Regions from separate parts of the Sphingobacterium sp. UBA2480 genome, predicted to be linked through region 1. Evidence: riboswitches for the same ligand, from Rfam matches in the RefSeq annotation. Region 1 holds a riboswitch; each other region holds the start of a gene.
The links. Region 1 has a riboswitch for S-adenosylmethionine ahead of B3600_RS13795 (hypothetical protein). Riboswitches for the same ligand answer to the same signal wherever they lie in the genome.
Positions count from the first base shown of each region.

Region 2: linked by a shared signal. The riboswitch ahead of B3600_RS08870 (methylenetetrahydrofolate reductase) and the one ahead of B3600_RS13795 (hypothetical protein) in region 1 are both predicted to bind S-adenosylmethionine.
Region 3: linked by a shared signal. The riboswitch ahead of metE (5-methyltetrahydropteroyltriglutamate--homocysteine S-methyltransferase) and the one ahead of B3600_RS13795 (hypothetical protein) in region 1 are both predicted to bind S-adenosylmethionine.

Region 1 is NZ_DDPA01000007.1:127,178-134,854, reverse strand. Features, by position in the region: gene B3600_RS13810 (HlyD family secretion protein) at 1-592, opposite strand, end outside; gene B3600_RS13805 (TolC family protein) at 592-1,869, opposite strand; gene B3600_RS13800 (DUF3050 domain-containing protein) at 2,134-2,904, opposite strand; SAM-I-IV-variant riboswitch at 3,116-3,209, shown strand; gene B3600_RS13795 (hypothetical protein) at 3,276-3,539, shown strand; gene B3600_RS13790 (RagB/SusD family nutrient uptake outer membrane protein) at 3,640-5,157, opposite strand; gene B3600_RS13785 (SusC/RagA family TonB-linked outer membrane protein) at 5,163-7,677, opposite strand, start outside.
Region 2 is NZ_DDPA01000004.1:343,829-351,505, forward strand. Features, by position in the region: gene B3600_RS08865 (DUF2723 domain-containing protein) at 1-1,952, opposite strand, end outside; gene B3600_RS08870 (methylenetetrahydrofolate reductase) at 2,196-3,152, opposite strand; SAM riboswitch class I at 3,223-3,325, opposite strand; gene B3600_RS08875 (hypothetical protein) at 3,410-3,544, shown strand; gene B3600_RS08880 (hypothetical protein) at 3,615-4,466, opposite strand; gene rimM (ribosome maturation factor RimM) at 4,577-5,101, opposite strand; gene B3600_RS08890 (30S ribosomal protein S16) at 5,221-5,742, opposite strand; gene B3600_RS08895 (UvrD-helicase domain-containing protein) at 6,185-7,677, shown strand, end outside.
Region 3 is NZ_DDPA01000010.1:215,333-223,009, forward strand. Features, by position in the region: gene B3600_RS24840 (hypothetical protein) at 1-349, shown strand, start outside; gene B3600_RS24845 (helix-turn-helix domain-containing protein) at 381-971, opposite strand; gene B3600_RS24850 (hypothetical protein) at 1,391-1,921, shown strand; gene metE (5-methyltetrahydropteroyltriglutamate--homocysteine S-methyltransferase) at 2,021-4,333, opposite strand; SAM riboswitch class I at 4,412-4,515, opposite strand; gene B3600_RS24860 (response regulator transcription factor) at 4,700-5,389, opposite strand; gene B3600_RS24865 (sensor histidine kinase) at 5,492-7,324, opposite strand.

The DNA.
Region 1 (7,677 bases):
CACCTTTTTTCATGTCCACATCGTGCACCCTTTCTTGTGAAGCCTGCAATTTATGTTTTAACGAAGCCAGTTCACTCTTGTAGACATCCAAAGTCGCTTTTACATCCTCCAGTTGCTGTGCTGTAGCAGACTTTTCTTGAAACAGGTAATTGTATCGATCATACTCCAATTGTTGTTTCGTTACACGTGCCTCGCCAGCAGCAATGGATGTCCGCAAAGATTCATGCTCTGCCTGGAGGATTTCTTTTTGACTATGAAGAACATTGATCTCTGCTGCTTCCTTATTGACGGATGCAGCTACCTGATCCGCCTCATATTTATATTCCTTATTATCAATAAGCAATAGGGTATCACCTCGTTTAACCAATTGGTGATCGTGATAATGCACGGAAACCACATAACCTCCTACGCGGGAAACAATGGGATTGATGTACTGTGTTACTTGCGCATCATTGGTGTAGGTATACCGCACGCGCATCCATAAGGTGTTAGCGCCCCATAACAATAATGCCAACAAGACAATTGCAGCCAACCAGTTGGTGATTCGAGTGAGTTGTGCCTCCACAACTGTTCTTCGTGATTTAGGTTTCATTAGATAGTACCCTTCAAAAATTCGATAAAATAATAGTGTTTCTGTATCGCAATATGTGCGGTTTCAAGATCAAAAAGTGTTTTTAAGTATTGCATATCCGCATCTAGAAGATCTGTAATCAGCGCCGATGATTTAAAATACCTGTTCTTTATAATCCGTGCATTTTCCAGTGCCAGTGCCTTATTGTTTTGGCAGACGTCCTGCTGTTTGATCGCCAATTGATAATCCAAGAGCGCCTGTAACAACTGATTTTCCAGAATTTCCTCCTCATGATGGTGTTTCACCTGTTGCCGGTCTAAGGCTATTTGTGCTCCGCGCACCACATTCCTATTGAGATAAATAGCTGATATTGGTATGTTTAATTTAAGCCCTGTAATACTCAGATTATACCAGCTGGGGTTATAGGGATAAAGGAAAACCTGGGGATTGGCAAAAGTAAATGTGCTGGTCAACCCCAATTCAGGAAGATAATTTGATCGGGCCTGTTTGACTGATAATTTCTTCAAAACAACTTCCTGTTCGGATTTTTGGAGGGAAAAAGCATGGCTTCGCGCTTCGGCAACAAGCGTTTCATAACTGGGGCTTTCCACTTTAAAAGGCTCGCTCAAGGGGATAATCTCCGCTGTAATGCCTCCAATAAGCTGTAGTTTCTGATTTGCAGCCTGAATATCATGACCGATCTGAACGAGCAACAGTTCCCGTTTCGAAAGTTCTAACGAAATACGCAAAACGTCACTGTGCAAGACAACACCCGCCGTATACAGATGTTCAATCTCCTGGAGTTGTACCCGTTGATCAGCAATATCCTGCTCGATTAGAGATTTATTACTATACGACAGTTCCAAATCCAAAAAAAGATTGCAAACCTCCAATTTCTTCTGCGCCGCCGCATTCTTCCAATCGATCCGGGCCAGCTCATTTTCCAATTTTTTGGACTCAATTTTCATCAGATCGCGATGCCCATTGTAGAGATTCAGATAAAAATCCAAACCGCTATCGTACAAGTAGTGAATGATATCATGCTGGGCGGGTTTATTTAAAAGGCCTTGATCATAAACAGGCATATTACTCGCATAACTGGCAGAAGCTCTGGCGGAGATTTTGGGCAGCAGTTCCATGCGTTGCTGCTGGACTGCCACCTCACTTTCTTTGAGCTGCAAATAGGACTGCTCGACGTATTTACTGTTCTGGAGTGCTTTGTCGATCATGTCTTTCAGGGACATACGCAAAGAATCGAGGGCGAAGGTGTCCGAAATAGTGAATACTAACAATCCCATAGTTAGTATTCCTTTTGCCCAATGGGGAGGAAAAAAGTTCACGTGTGCTCTATTATTTTTTTGCGTTGCAAACTTAGACACTTATTACAACTTGGATTTCTTCACAAACGCCAATATGTTATGGAAAAAAGACATTTTTTCATCAATTCAAGCAAAAAGACCAATATCTGCCAAGTAGGGTTTGCGCTACTCTTTTTACAGCCTATAAAAAAGGCCTCTCAAATCAACATTTGAGAGGCCTTTCGGGGATGGTATAAAACCAGATTATCCGTATAAAGAATCTTCTATTGCATTCCACAATTGTATTCTTTTTTGTAGCGCGATTTTACTGATCTCCTTCATTTCTGCCCATTTAACGTCATCGTCCTTCGCAAGATCTGTGATCATCTGCATGGCCAAAGGTCCATGCTCGTCGCCGTCCAGATCAATATGACGCTGGAAATAATAAATAAAGCTATCCAGATTGGCTGTAGGGAAATTTGTTTTAATTTCTTCCAAGATAGAGGTAAACATTCCCGGAATAAGATCTTCACGCCCGAACGTAAAGGCGGCAGCAATTTTATGCACCTCACCTTCAGCAATCACTTCAAATGTAAAATTCAAAAAGTCTTTGATCCGCTTATCCAATGTTGTCGTCGCGATGACATCGAATATGTCGCTCGATTTTTTGGCATGACCGATAAATTTATTGACCAGATGAAGATCGGCACCCATGGCATCCATGGCGTCCAGATACATTTCAAAATGGCTCAAACGGCGGCCATCAATGTATTCGTCCGACTCCTCTGCCAATACAATTTCGTTGATCAGATAGCGTGTTGATGGATGCTCGCTCGCAAACCAGGGTAAAGTCGTACAGGTCAATTTAATCTGTAAAGCTTTTAGTAAAGACATAAAATCCCATACAGCGTAAACATGCCCTTCTGTAAAAGAACGTAGATTCTTGATCGTTTTGATCTTACGATACAAAGGGTGTTGCAATAATACCTCGCGTTCGGCAGCAATGTATTCATTAATTTCCGCAATTCTATTCATGGCGCAAAAGTATCGTCTTATCTTTATTTATTAAAAGTATTTTAAATGAGATTACAGTAGCATGATAAATTTACCGTCCAGCTATCCGCTTCATAACCAAATCAAAAACAACAACCTGCCCCCACTTTGACCTCCCTTGTACTGATTTTAACGCTCATTTACCCTTAAAAACAAAAATATTTTTTATAATAAAAAATAATCTACTATATTTGTAGAGTATTCAGAATTGCATGATGCAATACCAACCGAGTGCAGGCACCGCGGTGGTAAATTAATACGGGTTTCGACCAAAATAAACGTTGCAGAACGATTATTTTCCCACAAAGATCTGGATACAGTTTATGGTTTAATCCTTTAAATTTTTAAATTGTATGGCTACTACAACAAATCTTTACCAACACTTACTGGAAAAATTCAGTTATTATTCAACGGATGAACTCATACAGCTTAACAATGACACCATCTTAGGACAAGGCTGGGGATCATCAAAAGCTACCTTTAGAACAGCTTTGATCAGTACGTTCTCCAAAAGAGGACTCGATCTTTCCAACATAGTTTCTAAGGAAGACGGTTTTACCTCGGTGAAGCATGTCCCTGTACGCTTGGAACAGAATGTGTTGATCCCTTTACAGTAATCGTTATCACCGCCAAAAATAGCGCGCATCGAAAAGATTTCGTGCGCGCTGCTGTGGTTGGTTTAGGAAATTGCCGATCAGAAGAAGGCAAAAAGTCTTGTTATTTATAGTTTGGATTCTGAATCAGTATCCCTGCGCTTTTCTCAATTTCTGTTTGTGGTAATGGCCAGCGATAGAATTTATCTTCGAAATGATAGGGCACTTTACTGTCTTTGACAGCATTGAGTACTTCACCCGCAATATGCCAACGAATCAGGTCGTAATGCCGTAGTCCTTCAAAAGCAAGTTCGACTCTTCTTTCGTGGCGGATACGGTCGCGCATTTTTTCCTTGGTATAACCGGCAGGGAACCCAGGCATCTGAACCCGACTCCGCAAAGTATTCATGGCATCATAAACCGATTGATCTGGCCCGGCGATTTCATTTTGTGCTTCGGCATACATCAATAACACCTCGCCAAACCGCAGTACAACCGCATCCTGTTGGCTCAATGTTGAAAAGCCAAAAGGTAAGTTGGCCGGATCCAAAAATTTCAGCACCCCATACCCCGTAGGCCGCGGATTGGACGGTGTATGGATCTTACCGCCGCCAAAATCAGGATGGTCCACAAAAATTGTTTTGCTCAGGCGCGGATCCCTATCTTTGAACGGGTTGGTTCGGTCGGTCAACGGTGATTCACCAAAAGGCAAACCATCTTTGCATTCATAGGTATCCACCAGGTTTTGTAAAGGCGAAGCAGCAATCCAATCGCCTAGGTACATGTCCCAAGGGGCAGTATTATTCGGTGCCAGAAAATTGACCGAAAAGATAATCTCGGTATTATTCTTTTGTGTCGCATCGCGAAAGACATTTTCAAAAGCCGTACTCAGGGTATACTCTTTCATGATATCGGTGCATAAGTCTTTTACCTCTTTCAAGATTGCTAAATCGGGCACCCCTTTGTCACCATAAGCCGCAAACAATAAAACCCGTGCTTTCAAGGCTTTTGCTGAACTTGCGGTCGCATGCCCCCCATTATTGAAATACGGTTTAGCCGCTAAGTTGGCGATCCCAAAATCCAGATCAGCTCGAATCTGTTTTAGTATATTCTCTGCACTTTCCTTTGGCTGACGCTGATTCTCCAGATTGAGGGGAGTCAGCACAAGCGGCACTTCGCCATAGATACTGTACAATTGGAAATAAACGAAAGCACGGATAAAGCGGGCTTCAGCTTCCATTTTCTTTTTCTCTGCATCGTTTATGTCTGCCCCTGCATAGCTTTGTAATTTCTCGATCAAACGATTTGCTCTGCCTATCGCTACGTATGCATCATTATAGATACCGGTTTCGTAGCCACCTGTTGTTGGATTTAAATTGCCGCCAACGATTTCGTTGACGCTACCTGAATTGAACTGATTATAGCCATTGTCGGTCAGACAGTCCCGAAAAGGCATCCCATAAGAGAACGTCTCACTCTGCAACGAAGCGTAAACACCGGCCAAGGCATTATCAAAATCCGATTTTTTGCTAAAATAGTTGTCCGAAGCAATCTGATCCAAAGGATTGAGGTCCAAGGCACTGTTACAGGAACCCAAAAATAGTCCGGATAATAGCAACGCTGTTATAAATTTCTTTTTCATAGCACTTAAAAATTAACTTGTACACCAAATGAATAAATCTTGTTTTGCGGATATTGCACGAGGTCACCATTTCCATAGCGCTCAGGATCCAGGCCCTTAAATTTGGTTGCAGTCACAAGGTTATCACCCGAAAAATAAACCCGTAGGCGGTCAATTTTATATTTTTTCAATAGCCCATCAGGTAAAGTGTATCCTAATACAAGGTTTTTCAACCTGAAGTAGGAAGCATCCTGTATAAAATAGCTGGAAGCTCGACTGAATTTCTCCGGAGCGCTCCAACCCCAATAAATACGGGGCATCGTAGTCGAAGGATTTTCAGGTGTCCAACGGTCTAACCAATCTTTTGTCGGTGGGCTACCCTGTACAAAAGGAGTTACACCCCAGCCCGAAACATAAGATTTGACACCATATACCCCTTGTAATAGGGCCGAAAAGTCAAAGCCCTTAAAACTTGCACTTAGATTAAAACTATAGTTCAACTTTGGATCTACACCCGTAATAATTGTTCTGTCGTTCGCATCTATTTTTCCATCCCCATTGACATCCCGGTACTTGAGATCTCCTGGCAATGTATTGTCATTAAACTGCTTAGGCGAACTAGCGACTTCTTGTTCCGATTGGAATATACCTATGACTTCGTAGGTATAAAAACTGTCCATCGCGTAGCCGTTTTTCTTGATTGTATAGCCCCCGATTTCCGGTTCGCCAAATTTCACCAGCTTGTTTTTGAAACGATCGAGGTTTGCACCTAGCTGATAGCGTAACCCTTCCAATGCTCCCGTAGTAATCTGATTACGATAAGTAATTCCCAATTCAAGACCTTTATTCTCGACAATTCCATCATTGACGTAAGGTGCTCCTAAACCAACGATTGCAGTAATCTGTGACTGCCTAAGGATATCAGTCGTTCTCTTTTTGTACCAGTCAAAGGTGATATCTAAATTTTTAAACAGACTTAAGTCCAACCCCACATCGGTCATCGTTGTTGTTTCCCATTTGATAATCGGGTTGTTTAATCCCTGTTGAGCAACACCGGAATTTAGCGTACTATTGTCAAAAGAGTAATTTCCGGTAAGTCCCAATACGGGTTGATACGGATAGTTACCGGTATTCTGATTTCCAAGTTGGCCCCAGGATCCACGGATCTTCAAATTATCCAGCCAACCCGAAGCAAATTCCTTGACAAACGATTCCTCAGATACACGCCAGCCGGCTGAGAAAGAAGGGAATGCTGCCCAACGGTTTTTACCGTAAAACTTGGAACTACCATCGTAACGCATATTGGCTTCTAAGAGGTATTTTCCTTGGTAATCATAGTTCAATCGGCCGAAATAAGAAATCAATGCCCATTGGTTGGCTGTTCCGTTTGCCCGTTGAATATCCGATCCACCGGCATTTAATTCCGTTAAGGTATCGTCGACAAAATTCTGTCTGAAGCCCTGGAGGTAGGTATACTTACTTTTTTCAATACTATATCCGGCCTGCACTTTGAGGTGGTGGGCCCCAAATGCACGATCGTAGTTCAGGTAAGTAAATAAATTGGTGTAAATGGTTTGCTGATCCTGATCTGTAAGGCCCTTGCCAAGATCCAATGTTGTTCCCAGCGTACCCGTGTGGTAGTAATATTCATCCAAGGTCGATTTATAATCCTTGTACTTGTCCATATTGAAGTTATAGGCACCTTTGGTGTACCAGGAAAGACCTTTAAACAGTTGTACTTCCATCCAGGCCTGCAAATTAGCCGCATAATCATCGGTATTGTAGGTGAATTTCCGATCCAATACGGCCATAGGATTTTTATTGTTGTACTCCCAGTCGTAAGCTTTGTACGTATATCGCCCGCTACCATCCGGCAAAAATGGGCCATAGGTTGGTGCCTGCGACATGGCCGACAGGAACAAGTCTTTGGATCCACCCGGAATAGATTCAGTATGTCCTGTTTTGAGCAAGATATTTGTTCCGAATTTAATCCCGTCCGAGATTTTGGTCGTCAGATTGAGCCGGGCGGAATAACGGTCGTAGTTAAAACCTTTGATCATTCCATCCTGATTGACGTAGCCCAAACCAACATTAAAGGTTGTCTTCTCGTTTCCCCCTTGGATACCAAGATTATGCGTGTAGGTCGGTTTAGTTTGGAAAATAAGCCCCAACCAGTCCGTATTTGGATATTTTACAGGATCGTTGCTATTGCGATAGGCAGCGATCACATCGGCGGGATATAGGCCATCGTTGAGATTGGAATTCTTACGCGCTTCATTGTATAATTCCATATACTGCGCCGAATTAGTGATCAGATCAAACATTTTCGTAGGCTTATAGATACCCACATTACCGTCATACTGAACGGTTGTTTTCCCTGATTTCCCCTGTTTTGTGGTGATCAAAATAACACCATTTGCCGCGCGGGATCCATAAATCGCTGCAGATGCCGCATCCTTAAGTACACTGACATTTTCGATATCATTGGGATTGACATCCGAAAATTTGCCTTGTACACCGTCGATCAACACCAAAGGATCC
Region 2 (7,677 bases), on a different contig from region 1:
AAAACGACAACCCGAACATCCGGACGTACGCCCTCTACTTCTTGCAAATACCATACAGGAAATGTATCATGATCGCCATAGGTAAATAGAATAGCATTTGGAGCACAGGATTCCAAATAATTGCGTGCCATATCCCTTGCCAACGATTTCTCGGACCGATTATGATCATCCCAGTTTTGATGAGCCAAAATAATAGGGCCTCCCAACAGCGCAAAAGAAATACCTGTCGCTAAAGCGTAACGTGTTTGTACAAAACGGTTGAAAAACCGAACAAATGCTATTACTCCCAGCCCAATCCAGATCGCAAAAGCATAGAAAGACCCCACGTAAGCATAATCTCGTTCCCGGGGTTGCATAGGAGTTTGGTTGAGATAAACTACGATCGCTACCCCCGTAAACACAAACAGCAAGGTCAGTACCAAGGTATAAGATTTATTGTTTCGGTACAACCAGATCGCACCAGCTATTCCGAGTAGCAATGGAAGAAAAAAATAAGTGTTCCGGCTCGGGTCATGCTCCTGCGATCGAGATATTTTATCTTGCCCCCCTAAACGCCAATTATCCAATGGTCTGATCCCCGACAACCAGTTGCCGTCACTATAGGTCCCATATCCTTGCCTGTCATTCTGTCTACCCACAAAATTCCATAAGAAATATCGGGTATACATATCTCCCAGTTGAAAATTAAAAAAGAACTTAAAATTATCGGAAAACGTTGGCTGTTGCCCTTCTTTCAAATTGAGGTAACTTCTGTAATAAGCTTGATGGCTTCCATCTTGGCTATAGATACGCGGGAAAAAGGTTTCCTTATCAAATTGATATTTGTCTACCTGTGTGAAGGGAACATACTCCGACTTATCTTTCCGATAGCTCGTCTTACTATCGACGCCAACCACTTGCGAGTCATAATAAGGTCCTTTGAGTAACGGTTCCCGTATATATTGTTCACGGCTCAAATATCCTAAAAAAGAAAATACATTATCCGGCGCATTATTGTTCAAGGATGGATTTGCTTTCCCACGGATCATGACCATGGTGTAGGAACTGTATCCAAATAAAACAAAACAAAGAACCAGCAAGGCTGTATTGAGTGTATATTTCTGCTTTTTATAGGAATAATATAGACCGTAAATTATCAATCCCCCCAATAATAGGCACGAGAAAAAAATTCCGGTACCAAATCCCATTCCCAATGAGTTCACAAATACGAGATCCACTTTAGCCGCTAGACCGACTAACCATTGAATAATTCCCCACAAAACGGCCCCCAAGATCAGCACTCCGACGAGGAAAGCTTTTATTGTCCCTTTCGCATTAACCTGTCGCGCTCTTCGGAAATAAACAACCATCGCGATAGCCGGGATTGCTAAAAGATTTAATAGATGCACTCCGATCGAAAGCCCCATAACAAAAGCAATAAAAACCAGCCAACGATCGCTACCGTCTTCATCTGCACGGACTTCCCACTTTAAAATTGCCCAAAATACAACTGCTGTACATAAGGAAGACATTGCATAAACTTCAGATTCTACTGCCGAATACCAAAATGAATCGCTGAAACTAAATGCCATTGCACCGACAACTCCTGCGCCGAAGATCTGCAGGTAGGTTGACAAAGAAGCTTGTTTGTCTTTGTTGAGTAGCTTTTTAGCAATGGCGGTTATTGTCCAAAATAAAAAGGTAACAGTAATTCCACTGCAAACTGCAGAACCTATATTCATCCAATAGGCGATCTGCCCCTTATTCCCTAAAGCGAGATTAGAAAATATATTCTGAATAAGAAGAAACAATGGTGCTCCCGGTTGATGTGCCACCTCCAATTTATAGGCACAGGCTATAAATTCACCGCAATCCCACCAGCTTACCGTCTTTTCAACTGTAGCGATATATACACAGGTGGCAATTAGTCCGCAAGCAAAACCGAGTAGAGAATTTAATCTATTGTACGTCATAAGGTCAATTGGTCTATTGTTAAAATCCTTTTTAGCACTTTAAGTTAAAAAGTTATCCTGACTCCGACACACGAATTAACACTATTTAACACCAGTACCTGACTGTAAACAGGCTATTCAACACTGAATATAGAGATCGACCTAAACCACGCTGCCGAGACTTTCAACCTATTTCAGGCTTTCACAATGAATATTATCATAAAAAAGGGAGCTTATCTGCTCCCTTTTTTATCATTTTATGAGTTAGGCTAGTTTTTCAACAATCTTCTTTGTTGGACCAGGATTACTCATCGTATAAAAATGTAATACCGGAGCGCCAAATTTAATCAGCTCTTGGCATTGCTGTACCAACCACTCTTCACCTACCTGTCTGACGTCGGCATTCGTTTTACATGCCGCGACAGCGTCACTCAGTTCCTCTGGAATATCTAAATGAAAAATTCTTGGCAAGGTCACCAATTGCTTTTTTGTTGTCAGTGGTTTTAATCCCGGAATAATAGGCACATGGATTCCATTGTCCCTACATTTTGTTACAAATTCCTTGTATTTTTCAACATTAAAGAACATCTGAGTCACAATAAACTCTGCTCCCATATCGACTTTTTGTTTCAGATATTTAAAGTCAGTATTGAAATTTGGAGATTCAAAATGCTTTTCGGGATACCCGGCTACTCCGATGCAAAAATCAGTCTTTTCCGACGTGATAATGTCTTCATGCAGATACTTTCCTTTATTCATATCGGTTACCTGTTCCAATAGGTCTGTTGCAAAAGCATGTCCACCATCGGTTGGTATAAAATCGGCATCGCCCTTACGTGCATCACCCCGCAACACCAAAACGTTATCTATCCCCAGGAAGTTCAAATCGATCAATGCATTTTCAGTTTCCTCTTTTGTAAAACCCCCACATATCAAATGTGGCACCGCATCCACTTTATATTTATTCATGATGGCCGCACATATCGCCACTGTCCCAGGACGTTTACGATAGGAAACACGTTCCAGTAATCCACTCGCATGCTCTTTATAGATATAATCTTCCCGATGGTAGGTGACGTCGATAAAAGGAGGTTTAAACTCCATCAGTTCATCCATGGTTTTAAAAATACTTTGGATGCCCTGCCCTTTCGCCGGTGGCAATAGCTCAAAAGAAAACAATGTTTTTCCTTTGGCATTCTGGATATGATCGATAATCTTCATTAAAAAACTGTTTTTAGTTTGGTTGGCTTACATCGAAACGCACACGTCGAGGAATCGTTTATCTACATGTAACTTATCTTTCCCACATGGAGTAGGGTAGAATTTAGCACCTTGAACAATACAGGTTGCTAAGGCTTCAACGGGTCTATTCCCTCGGCCTTTCTCTATAAGCGTTGCTAATATCGTTTTAAAAAATCAAAAGACAAAAATATTTTTTCGAAAAGGCAAAAATAGCAGCAAAAAGACTTCAATAAACGATGTTTCAACGTCACTTTAGCTTTGTGTCCATGCAACGACAGGATTCTTCGCCCTACCAAGAGTTTCAACGTCACTTTAGCTTTGTGTCCATGCAACGACAGGATTCTTCGCGCTACCAAGAGTTAAAGACCTAGAAAAACCAGTAGAATTAACGATCGAGGATCATAGACAGCGAAGAGATTGACTATGCCACAAGAACATTGGCTAAAGATTAGCTGCCAAAGAATTCCGTAAATTTTTGAGATAAAATGTGATCAATAAGAGTCCCCGAACATGGTACTCTTCTTTCGATCCATATTTAAATCCGTCAAATAAATAGTGATAGGCGACTAATGCCTCTTTTTCGTTGTAAAATAATTCCTTCCAAGAATCAGGAACATCTGCCCATGCCTTGAGCACAATGCCATTCTCGGCATAAATAATTGGTGATTCGACACCATCCATTCGATAATCGTGATGGGTGCCAGAGCTTGATATGTGTTGGAAATAAGCGATAGAATAATCTACAAAATTCAAGGCCCTCGCTTTTATCTCCTTTTCACTTTCTGATTTTACCGGAGCATTTCGCCATAAATTCACTTGGCTATCAAATTTACTGGGCGTTTCCCGGATAAGGGTTTTATCTAACACAAAGTTGATATAAAGTCTTTCACTAGTGGGTATACGTGCTGAGCTAAACTGTGAAAAATCACCTCTCAGCTGAACAAAATCTTTTTTTATTTTAACAATATCCAAAGCGACACTACCTTTTTTCTCATCCGTCAATTCTAATCTATCACCGTCAAATTTGTACTTACCAAAGAGTAAGATATCATCAATCGCCATGACAAACTGGTCCTTATCATGAAGCGAAAGAAAGGATCGGTATAGAATAGGATCATTACCATAGGTATCTGCCTCCACATTTTGGGGAGATTCTCTTTTTAATTTATGATACTCATCATTTGGATAGCCCAATATCATTTGGTAGTTACCTTCAGGAAACTCCTTTTTCTTCCCAAAGAAAGTACACGAAGACAATGAGAGTGTGAATAACAGCAGTAATAACGGTTTCAAAATCAATTAATAATTATGGCCAATAGTAATATTAATATATAAGGACCAAGATAAGAAATTACTGCAATAGTAAGTATAGGATATTCAATTGAATAAGCTTGGGGATATGCCTATTCCTTATACAGATCGACCAATCCCTCAGGCAATTCAACTTCAATGATCTCCTCTTCGCCATCAATTCCTAAGATCAAATCGTCGGACAGCGGAAACATCAGTTCTTTGCCATCCATATCTACTGTGGCGACAAATTGTTGTGGGAATTCCTGAACATCTGTTATTTGCCCCAGTTCGCCATGGTTTTCATCGATCACTAAAAATCCGATTAAATCAGTATATCTAAAATCATCCGGGTCGCGCTCGGGCATTTTATCATTGGAAAGATATAGCTTTTTACGAACGAGTACCTGAGCCTTATCGATATGATCCACATCCTCAAATGTTACATAAGCAGTGCTATTTTTTTGAAATTTAATGGCATCAACAAAATAAGGAACAAGCTTTTTGTTCAGTTCCACAAAGACAACATCGATATCCAAACTCTCGTATTCTTCGAATTCAAAAAACAGTTGTACTTCTCCTTTAAGACCTCTTGTTTTACTGATGTAACCGATGTAAAAGCATTGATCAATAGTCATATTTTTCTTATTTGGCGATTAGCTGTGAGACATGATTTGGCAAACGATTAGCCTATTGGCTGTTTCAAAAAAAGCCGGCTCAAGATTGAGTCGGCTTTCTCGAATACTTTATGAAAGAATTAACCTTCAGTTTCTTCTGATGCAGGAGCTTCAGTCTCTTCAGTAGCAGTTTCTTCTGCTACAGGAGCATTTTTAGCAGCTACAGCAGCAGCTTTTTCTTCTTTTTTCTTAGCTTCAGCCACTAAAGCAGCTTTTTTAGCTTCAGCTTTAGTTTGTGCTAAACCATCTTTTTTACCAGAGATTCTAGCTTCTTGAGCGTCAGTCCAAGCTGTAAATTTAGCTTCAGCAGCAGCTTCATCAAAAGCACCTTTTTTCACACCACCTTGCAAGTGTTTTTTGTAAAGAACACCTTTGTAAGAAAGGATAGCGCGAGCAGTGTCAGTTGGTTGAGCACCTTTATTCATCCAATCCAAAGCTTTTTCAAAATCCAAAACGATAGTTGCTGGATTTGTGTTTGGGTTGTAAGAACCAATACGTTCGATGAATTTACCGTCACGTGGAGCGCGAGAATCCGCTACGACTACGTGGTAAAAAGGACGTCCTTTTTTACCGTGTCTTTGCAATCTGATTTTAGTTGCCATTTTTTAATTTTATTTTATGTATTCAACATATCCCCCGAGCTTCATACTAGAGGGGATGCAAAGATAGTTATTTTTTTTTAATCAGCGTTATAATTTAATAAAACTTCACTGAAAACGACAGGGTTAGCTTCTTTCAGTAACCACTTTCAGGTTAAACACGTCCTACGCACGTTAAGATTTTGCTCTTACCATACTGTAGGTGAAACAAGTCTTTCAAAAAATCAGTGTACAAAATAGCCCTTTTCTTCAAAACTTTCATGACTTCGCAGATACCAACAGCAATGATAGCAAACTGAAGGTTCTTTCTGGCCAATAAAATAAGACACTTTCAAAAAAAAGCTATTTTACCAAATGTAAACAGGATGAACCGCTTGTGTACTTTCCCTTCGAAATAGTCACTGACATTTTTGCCAATTCACTTTTTACTTTCTACCTTCATTCTATGAAATCTGTTGCGCCATTAAAAATACTCAAAGCTTCGGCCGGTTCAGGAAAAACCTTTAGCTTAACTTTACACTATCTCACACTCCTACTATCCAACGAGAATAGCTATAAGGAGATTTTGGCGGTCACATTTACCAATAAGGCAACCGCTGAGATGAAGGAACGTATCCTTTCGGTACTCCATGGCTTGGCAACAGGCGATCGTAGCCTTAAAATTGAAGATTTCAGAAAGCTTCTACTCGAGCAACAGCCAGATTGGAACCCGCACCTGATACAAGAGAAAGCTTACCGTGTCTACCGTCGTATCCTACATGACTATAGTCATTTTACCATAAGTACAATTGATGGTTTTTCCCAAAAAGTCATTCGTGCATTTACTTATGAACTCAATCTTGATGCAGCTTATAAGATTGAAATGAATGTCAATAAAGTGAAAAATGACTTAACAGTCATGCTTAATCAATTGCTGGATGAACGCCCCGACTTACTTGACTGGATTATAGCGTATGCGGAAAAGAAAATAGCAAAAAATGAAAATTGGAACTACCGCCAACAATTAATGAGTTTGGCAAGCCTTATTTTCTCTGAAAACTTCCAGGAATTTGACGGCTATATCAACTCTGCTAATCCCAAGGAGGTTTTTAATCTCCTGAATCAGGAGGTTGAACAGAAGATAAACTCCTTTACCGAAGCGCTCTCCATGACGATTGAAGCGTTTAGTGAAACGTTCAAAAACTTTAACATCTCCGAAAATGACCTGAAAGGCAAATCGCGCAACAAAATAATCTCCGCAAGCAAAACCAACAAAAAAACGGAAAAACTGAGCGCTTCTGAAATCGCCAAAGTATTGGAAAGATACCTCCAATTGATCGATAATGAGGATGCTTTTACAGATAGTGACAAAAATATACGTTATGATCTTATCGCCGCACTAAGCCCCATCCTGGCATCTTTCCAAAAGCTACATGATAATCTATCCGCTTACATTGCGTATCAAGCGGTACAAAGTAATCTCTATTACCTACGCCTGCTCAAGGAAATGAGCGACTTACTGACACAATGGCGACGGGACAATGGCGCTCAATTAATCTCTGACTCACAAATTCTATTAAACAAACTCGGATTGGATGAAAATAGCGATCCAACATTTATCTGGGAGAAGATTGGCAATCGTTTTAACTACTTTTTGTTTGACGAATTTCAGGACACTTCGCGTATCCAATGGAAAAACTATAGTCCGCTTTTGATTAATGCATTGGCCGATGCCAAAGGCACAGTGAGCGAACACCTGATCGTTGGTGATGTCAAACAAAGTATCTATCGCTGGCGAAATGGTGATTGGCGAATTTTACTCCAACAGGTAGAACAACAGATTGGTCATACCTTTCACCTGGACGAGGATAGCAAAACAACCTTTATCGAAAACGGAAGCCTCGACACCAACTTTAGAAGTCTTCCAAATATCATTCATTTAAACAACTACCTCTTTAG
Region 3 (7,677 bases), on a different contig from region 1:
AGTCTGCCTTGAATGTGGCAAAGTAATATATGGCCGTTCGGACAAGCGATTTTGTGATGATGCTTGCCGGAACGCCTATAACAATAAATTAAATAGCGACCAGACCAATCTGGTGCGCAATGTGAATAATATCCTACGAAAAAACCGCCGTATTTTATTAGATGCATTGAGTGGGGAGGGTATGGTGAAGATACAACGGGAAAAGTTAAAGCGGTTGGGATTTGATTTTAAGTTTCATACACATACTTTTTCCAATAACAAGGGGCAGACCTATAGCTTTATTTACGAAACAGGGTATCTGTTGTTGGAGAATGATTGGGTATTGATTGTTCAAAAGAAACCGCTGTGATATTGATCACAATAGATTCATTTGTATTGGTTTAGTTTGCAGAACTGAGCTTGGCTTTTCTTATTGCAATATAATTAAAAATAGTAAACGTTAGAATCAATATGTAATAGCATACTGGGATGAGTAAAAAATAGGCGCTATTAAAGATATTGGTTAAAAAAGACGGTAGTGCAATTTTAAAAAAATCTGCAATAATGATATAGCCTATGAAACTTCCGAGAAAAAATAGTCCAACAGCGTGTATTATAATTATTTTTTTTAGGTGCTTACTGTATAAGGCGTCTTTGTTTTGTTTCGTATAACCCATAATTGCTGGGACCAATAGCCCTAATAATGGATTGACCAAAAAGGTGAGCGATGCTAAATATAGCGCTTTAATACTTCCTGTTTGATTGTTGTCGATACTGATTTGATTTACATTTGGCATAATGAGTTGTTCTAATGGTATTTCCAAAATTTGACTGATCTGTTTGAGACTAAATCCACTGATTTCTTCCGTGCCTTTTTCTATGCGTTGCACTGTTCTTAGCGATACCCCCGCTTGATCGGCGAGTTCCTGCTGCGTTAGTCCCTTACGTTTTCTTGCTAGTTTGATTAATTGATTAGCTGATTGACTTTCCATAGTTCAAAGATGGGGAAATAGTCGGTGAATTTTAGTGAAATTGATGCGACAATAATATGCCAATATCGTGCTGAACAATATAACAGATTAATAATCAAAAGTTTTTGGAATTTGGTAAATATTTTGAATCTTTGCAATTCAATAGAGTAATTAATAAAAACGGAAGAATATGTTTGTAATATTAGAAAATCCCGCTTCGTCCACAGAGAAGATTCTCGGGAATATTCTTCGGAATACGGCCCTTTCCTAATCTTCTTCTTAATACGTTAAGTAACCTAGGTTGATATTGGCTAAAACGTGGCGCTCGAAATGGTAGTCCACTTTTCCAATATGCTTAGCTTATTCAGGAGTTTTAAAAATCCAGTTACTTTCAAGTTATCGTGAAAGCTGGATATGAATGTTATGTTTTAGAAAATTTTATGAATTCAGTAAATAAATATGTCCTTCAGGCGCTGGATAACTATCCGATGTATTTGGAGGAGACCATGGAATCCTTATCCTATGCGCTATCCTATGATGAGTCCAATACAATGGCGCTGTGTTTGATGGGAAGAGTTTATGCCGAACAGCTATTGGACTATGAGCAGGCAAAAAGGTATTTCCAGGAAGCTTTGGTGCATAATGTGCAGGCACTGGAAGTATATCCTTATTTTATTCAGACATTGATTGATATGGGGGAGTATGAAGCTGCAAAAAAGACGATCAAATTTGCTTTGACACTTCCGGCCATGCCCTTGACAGGAATCTGGATCAAGAAAGCACTGCTATTTGAAAAAATGAGAAAATACAAAAAGGCATTGAAGGCGTTAAAAAAGGCTAAATTTGAAAATGTTGACCTCGATTTTTCGTCAAGCCTGAAGGCGATTGAAGATCGGATTAAAGGAAAACAGGAAATTAAGAACGGGAACGAAAAGGAAAACAAGAAAGAACGGAAGAACAGCCGAAAATAACCGCACCTTATTCGGATAACAGTTTTTATTTTGAACGAAGCCCAATAAAGAAGCCCTAGCTGAAATTTCAGCTAGGGCTTTATCAATATAGTTTAAGAATTATTCTGCTCTTAAGATTTTCGCAGCCTCAACCATAGACTCTAAAGCCGCTTTGGTTTCTGGCCAAGCACGAGTTTTCAAACCACAGTCAGGATTAACCCAAAGTTGTTCTGCTGGAACTACTGCTTTTGCTTTGCGCAATAGATCTACCATCTCATCTTTGCTTGGAACACGTGGTGAGTGAATGTCATAAACACCTGGACCAATATCATTTGGATATTTGAAATCACCGGCGAAAGCATTCAATAATTTCATTTGAGAACGTGAAGTCTCAATCGTGATAACGTCGGCATCCATTGCAGCGATATCTTCGATCACATTATTGAACTCAGAATAACACATGTGTGTGTGAATCTGTGTATCGTCTTCAACATTTGATGAAGAGACACGGAAAGCACGTACTGCCCAGTTCAAGTAATCTTTTTGATCAGCTTTACGTAACGGTAATCCTTCACGGATAGCTGGTTCATCGATTTGTATGATTTTGATACCTGCTTTTTCCAAGGCTTGTACTTCATCCAAGATCGCCAATGCAATTTGGTAAGTCGTTGTTGAGCGCGGTTGATCGTTACGTACGAAAGACCATTGTAAGATTGTTACAGGACCAGTCAACATACCTTTAACCGGACGATTTGTCAATGATTGTGCATATGAAGACCAACGGACAGTCATATCTTCAGGACGGTATACGTCACCATAGATAATCGGAGGTTTTACACAACGTGAACCGTAAGATTGTACCCAACCATTTTGTGTGAAAGCGTAACCAGCCAATTGTTCACCGAAGTATTCAACCATGTCATTACGTTCGAATTCGCCGTGTACTAATACGTCGATATCCAATTGCTCTTGAAGACGGATGGTGTTTTCTGTTTCTTCTGCGATTGCTTTATCGTATTCTGCCTGCGTAATAGCACCCTTTTTCAGATCTGCTCTCCATTTACGAACATCTTTCGTTTGTGGGAATGAACCGATAGTTGTGGTCGGGAACGCCGGTAAGTTGAATTTCGCTTGTTGCGCTGCTTTACGGTCTGCAAATGCTGAAGTGCGTTTTGCATCGTCATCAGTAATATTGCTTGTACGTGTTTTAACCTCTGGTTTGTGGATCAATGGAGAGGTACGACGGCTTTCAGCAGCCGCTTTGTTCGCTTCGAAGCGTTTTGCTGTTTCAGCATCAACTTCTCCCTCCGCTAGTACGGCTAAGTCTTTTACTTCAGCTAATTTTTGTTTAGCAAATGCTAACCAGTTTTTTACTTCAGCTGGTAGCGATTGTTCATTGTGTTCATTGTCTAAGTCAAAAGGAACGTGCAACAAAGATGAAGAAGGAGCTACCCATACACGGTCTTTTCCTAATGCATCAACAGCCTGTTTGATTTTAACCAATGATTTTTCGTAATCATTTTTCCAGATGTTACGGCCTTCAACAATACCTAAAGATAATGTTAATGAAGCAGGAACTTTAGCCAATACCGTATCCAATTGGTTTTCACCGCGTACCAGATCCAAATGTAAAGCATGGATAGGTAGGTTAACTGCGATATCTTCGTTGTCTTTTAAAGCTTCGAAGTAAGTCGTTGCGATTAATTTGATATTTTTTGCTGCTGCAGCTAATTTTTCGAAAGTAGGTTGATATAAAGCTTTTACTTTAGCATCTAAATCCAATGCTAAGAAAGGCTCGTCAATCTGAACATATTGTGCACCAGCATCAGCTAATTTAGCTAGTATTTGCTCATATACTGGAATAAGTTTATCCAATAAATCGATACGGTCGAAGCCAGCTTCTTTTTCTTTACCGATCAAAAGGTATGTAATAGGACCTAATAGAACTGGTTTAGTATCGATGCCCAATGATTTTGCTTCGTTGTATTCATTTAAGAATTTTTCGGAAGTCAATTTGAATTCTTGATCTTTTGTGAATTCTGGTACCATGTAGTGGTAGTTCGTATCCAACCACTTGGTCATTTCCATTGCAGTCACGTCGATTCCTTCTTGTTGGAAACCGCGCGCCATGGCAAAATATAGATCTAAACTGTAATTGTTGTCTACTTTATTCAATAAAGAATGGTAGCGAGCAGGAATTGCACCAACAGTGAGGGTTAAATCCAATACTTGATCGTAAAAAGAGAAATCATTGGAAGGGATCAAATCTATTCCAGCATCTTTTTGTGTTTTCCAATTGCCTTCACGAATTTTTTTTGCTGTGTCCAATAATTCCTCAACAGAAGATTTTTTAGCCCAATAGGCCTCATTGGCTTTTTTCAATTCGCGGAACGCGCCCACACGAGGGTAACCTAAATTGTTAGTCAATAACATAATGAATGTTTTTAATATTTCTTTTTCAACTATATTTCTTGCTAGAGAGAGAAGGACACACTAGAATTTGGTGACTTCGGCTTATCATTCCCATATCAAGTAGGGTAGAATTTAGCACCTTGTCAAGGGACAGGTTGCTAAGGCTTCATCGGGTCTATTCCCTCTGCCTTTCTCTATAAGCGACGCTAAGTTAGAACATTTCTTTTTGAAATGCAAATTTTTTATAAAAGTGCGTCAATTTTTTATATTCTACTAAGGATGAAATTGTTTTGTTCTTTTATTTTCATCCACGAATTCGAGTAAGTCACGCTTGAATACGCGTGTAGCATAAAAAGGGGAATGACTATATTTTTCATTCCCCTTTTTTTAACTGACCAAAAGTTTGTAACCTTTTCCGTGCACATTGACAATTTCAACTTTGCTATCTTCTTTTAGATATTTACGAAGTTTACTGAGAAATACATCCATACTTCTACCCGTAAAATAGTTATCATCATGCCATATTTTTAACAACGCTTCTTCCCGGGTCAGCACATCATTTTTCTTTAAGCAAAGCAAGCGGAGTAGTTCAGCTTCTTTCGTGGAGAGTTTTTGCATCTGTCCTTTGTAAGAAATCTGCTGACTTGTATAATCAAAGAAATAATCGCCAATTTCAAATTTATCCGCAACCACTTCTTCTTCTTTGTCTCGAACACTGCGTTTCAGCAAAGCATTGATGCGGAGCAATAATTCTTCCACTCGAAAAGGCTTGGTGATATAATCATCTCCTCCTAGCTCAAAGGCTTCGGTCTTATCTTCCATCATCCCCTTTGCTGTGGCAAAGATAATAGGAACAGTATTGTTTGTTTTTCTGATTTCACGTCCAACTGTAAATCCGTCCTTTTTTGGCATCATGACATCAAAAATACAAAGGTCGTAGTTATTTTTTTTGAATTGAGAAATCGCTTCATCTCCATCCGTGCATAATGTGACGTCAAATTTTCCCTTTAATTCGAGATAGTCTTTTAAAAGATCCCCCAAATTAGGATCATCTTCTGCTAATAATATCTTTTGCATAATGAATATATTAATTTTCACCAATGTCCCTTGATGCTGATAAATCAGCCTTCCTCAACCTTTGAAATTTTTTAAAGAGGAAATATACAAAAAAGGAACGTTTTATTTTTTAATAGGCAAAATTACTTCAAAGGTCGTGCCTTTATCTTTTTCACTTTTAACTGTAATTTTTCCGTTCAGCCTTCTCAGAATGTCCTGTACATAACTTAAGCCAAGGCCAAATCCTTTGACATTATGAACATTCCCAGTTGGAATACGGTAAAACTGGTCGAAAATCTTTTGCAGGTGATCCCGGCTCATCCCAATACCATTGTCGGCTATGGTGACAACAATGGTGTCGCCAACATTTTTTGAATTGATGTTGACATGTAAATCTCCTTTGCTGTACTTGATGGCATTATCCAAAAGATTGTAAAATACATTGGAAAAATGTAACTCATCACCAACGACAACATCCTTGGTCGCTGCAAGATCTATACTGAATTTCCCGCCAATATTTTGCATCCGTAGCTGCATACTGTCCGTTACTGCCGAAACAAGATCATTGATGCATACTTCTACCTGGTCGAGTTTTAGCGTTTCTTTTTCTAGTCTTGCCAAATCGAGCACACGTTCAATATGATTTCCGAGTCTAACATTTTCGTCGTAGATGATATTAGCCAATTTCTGAACGCGCTTGTGGTCGGCATTGATGTCTGGATCTTTAAGTGACTCACTGGCAATCATAATTGTTGCAACAGGTGTTTTAAACTCATGCGTCATGTTGTTGATGAAATCCGTCTTCATTTCCGAAACTTTCTTTTGTCTGAAGATGATAATCAGTGTATAAGCAAAACACCCCACCAACAAGAAAAGCAGTGCCAGCATGGGCAGCAACAGATAGCCCATATTATCGGCAATTATCGCCTTTTTATTGGGGAAATAGATGGTTAATTTTCCTGGCGCAGCACCGATATCACCTTTAAAAAGTGCCGTTGAGTATTTGGTTGTATTTGTTGGGTTATTTAAAGCGGCTTCGTTTAAAATATTATTTAGTAATATATTGTTTGTGCTCCATATTTCAATATTGAAAGGAGCTTTAATGTCGCGTTGAGCCAACTCCTCTTTGATAAGTTCTTGAACGATGATCACATTCAATCGATCCTTTAATGGACGTTTAGCAAGCTCCATTCCAATAGCAATATCTTCGATGTAGTCTGCTTTTTTGCCGCCCAGCATGGCAACGGAATCATATACATTAAAGCCACTCCACGCGTTTTTTCTGTTGAGGATATCCAATCTTTTTTCCAAATCAGAAATTGTTTTCGCAAGTTTCGCATTCTCTCTTGGAGGTAATGTGGCTACCCGGAATTTTGTTTGTTGATTGACCAGTGGGTCCATTAGGGGGATAACAAACCGCGTGCTATCGTCCTTCCCATTGATCTGATCATCTACCTTTGAAGCATTTAACATGATAAAAGCCTGTACCAAATTATCGTCGGTAAGCTCATTTGAAACAGAAAATTTGATAAATTTCTGGTACTCCGGTCTTTTGATGTATGTTTCGTAGAATGAATTTTTGATTTCAATTACATTTGGATACAATGCACGTAATTGGTCTTCTTGCTCTTTAAAGTTTGAGAAAACAACATGTTGTTTGTTTTTTAATTCTTCAATTCTATACTGTATTTCGAGTTGCTCGGCCAAAAGACGTTGTTTGGCCTGTTCCTGCTTGGATTTTTCAATGTTACGCTCCTGTTGAACCTTAGCGAAGTCAACTACCTCCCGTCGTTCAAGCTTACCGGCAACAGCTGTAATCGCAGCATTGACGGACTCATCAAATAATTGAGACTTTTGGCGATAAGAATCTCTCAGAAAATAGAATTGCATGGCCAATACCCCAATTAGAGCGAGAGACATCAGTCCAATGATTAATACAATGCTATTTTTCTTCATTAGTATTGGGTATTAAATAAATGTATTTTGAATATATCAAAAAGTTTATAGCGCTCAGTTTATTTACCATTTGCGTATTCATCCCTTATGCCATGTGAGCGGCCATTTAAGGTGCGATAGCTCATTTTTTCTTAAATTGTTACAAATATAAAGATGCTAATGTGTTTTGTAGCTGTTTTAACAATGTTTAACAGCAATCTGTTTAAATATAGATGCTGTTCTTTGTAAATTAGTGAATAGAAATGGATTATGTGCTGAATTGCGCTGTGGACAAATTTTAATCTACGCGGTTGAGTCTAACTGCTGGAGAAGTGAATAAGCCGAATATGACGCGTTCATTGGTACAATGAGTG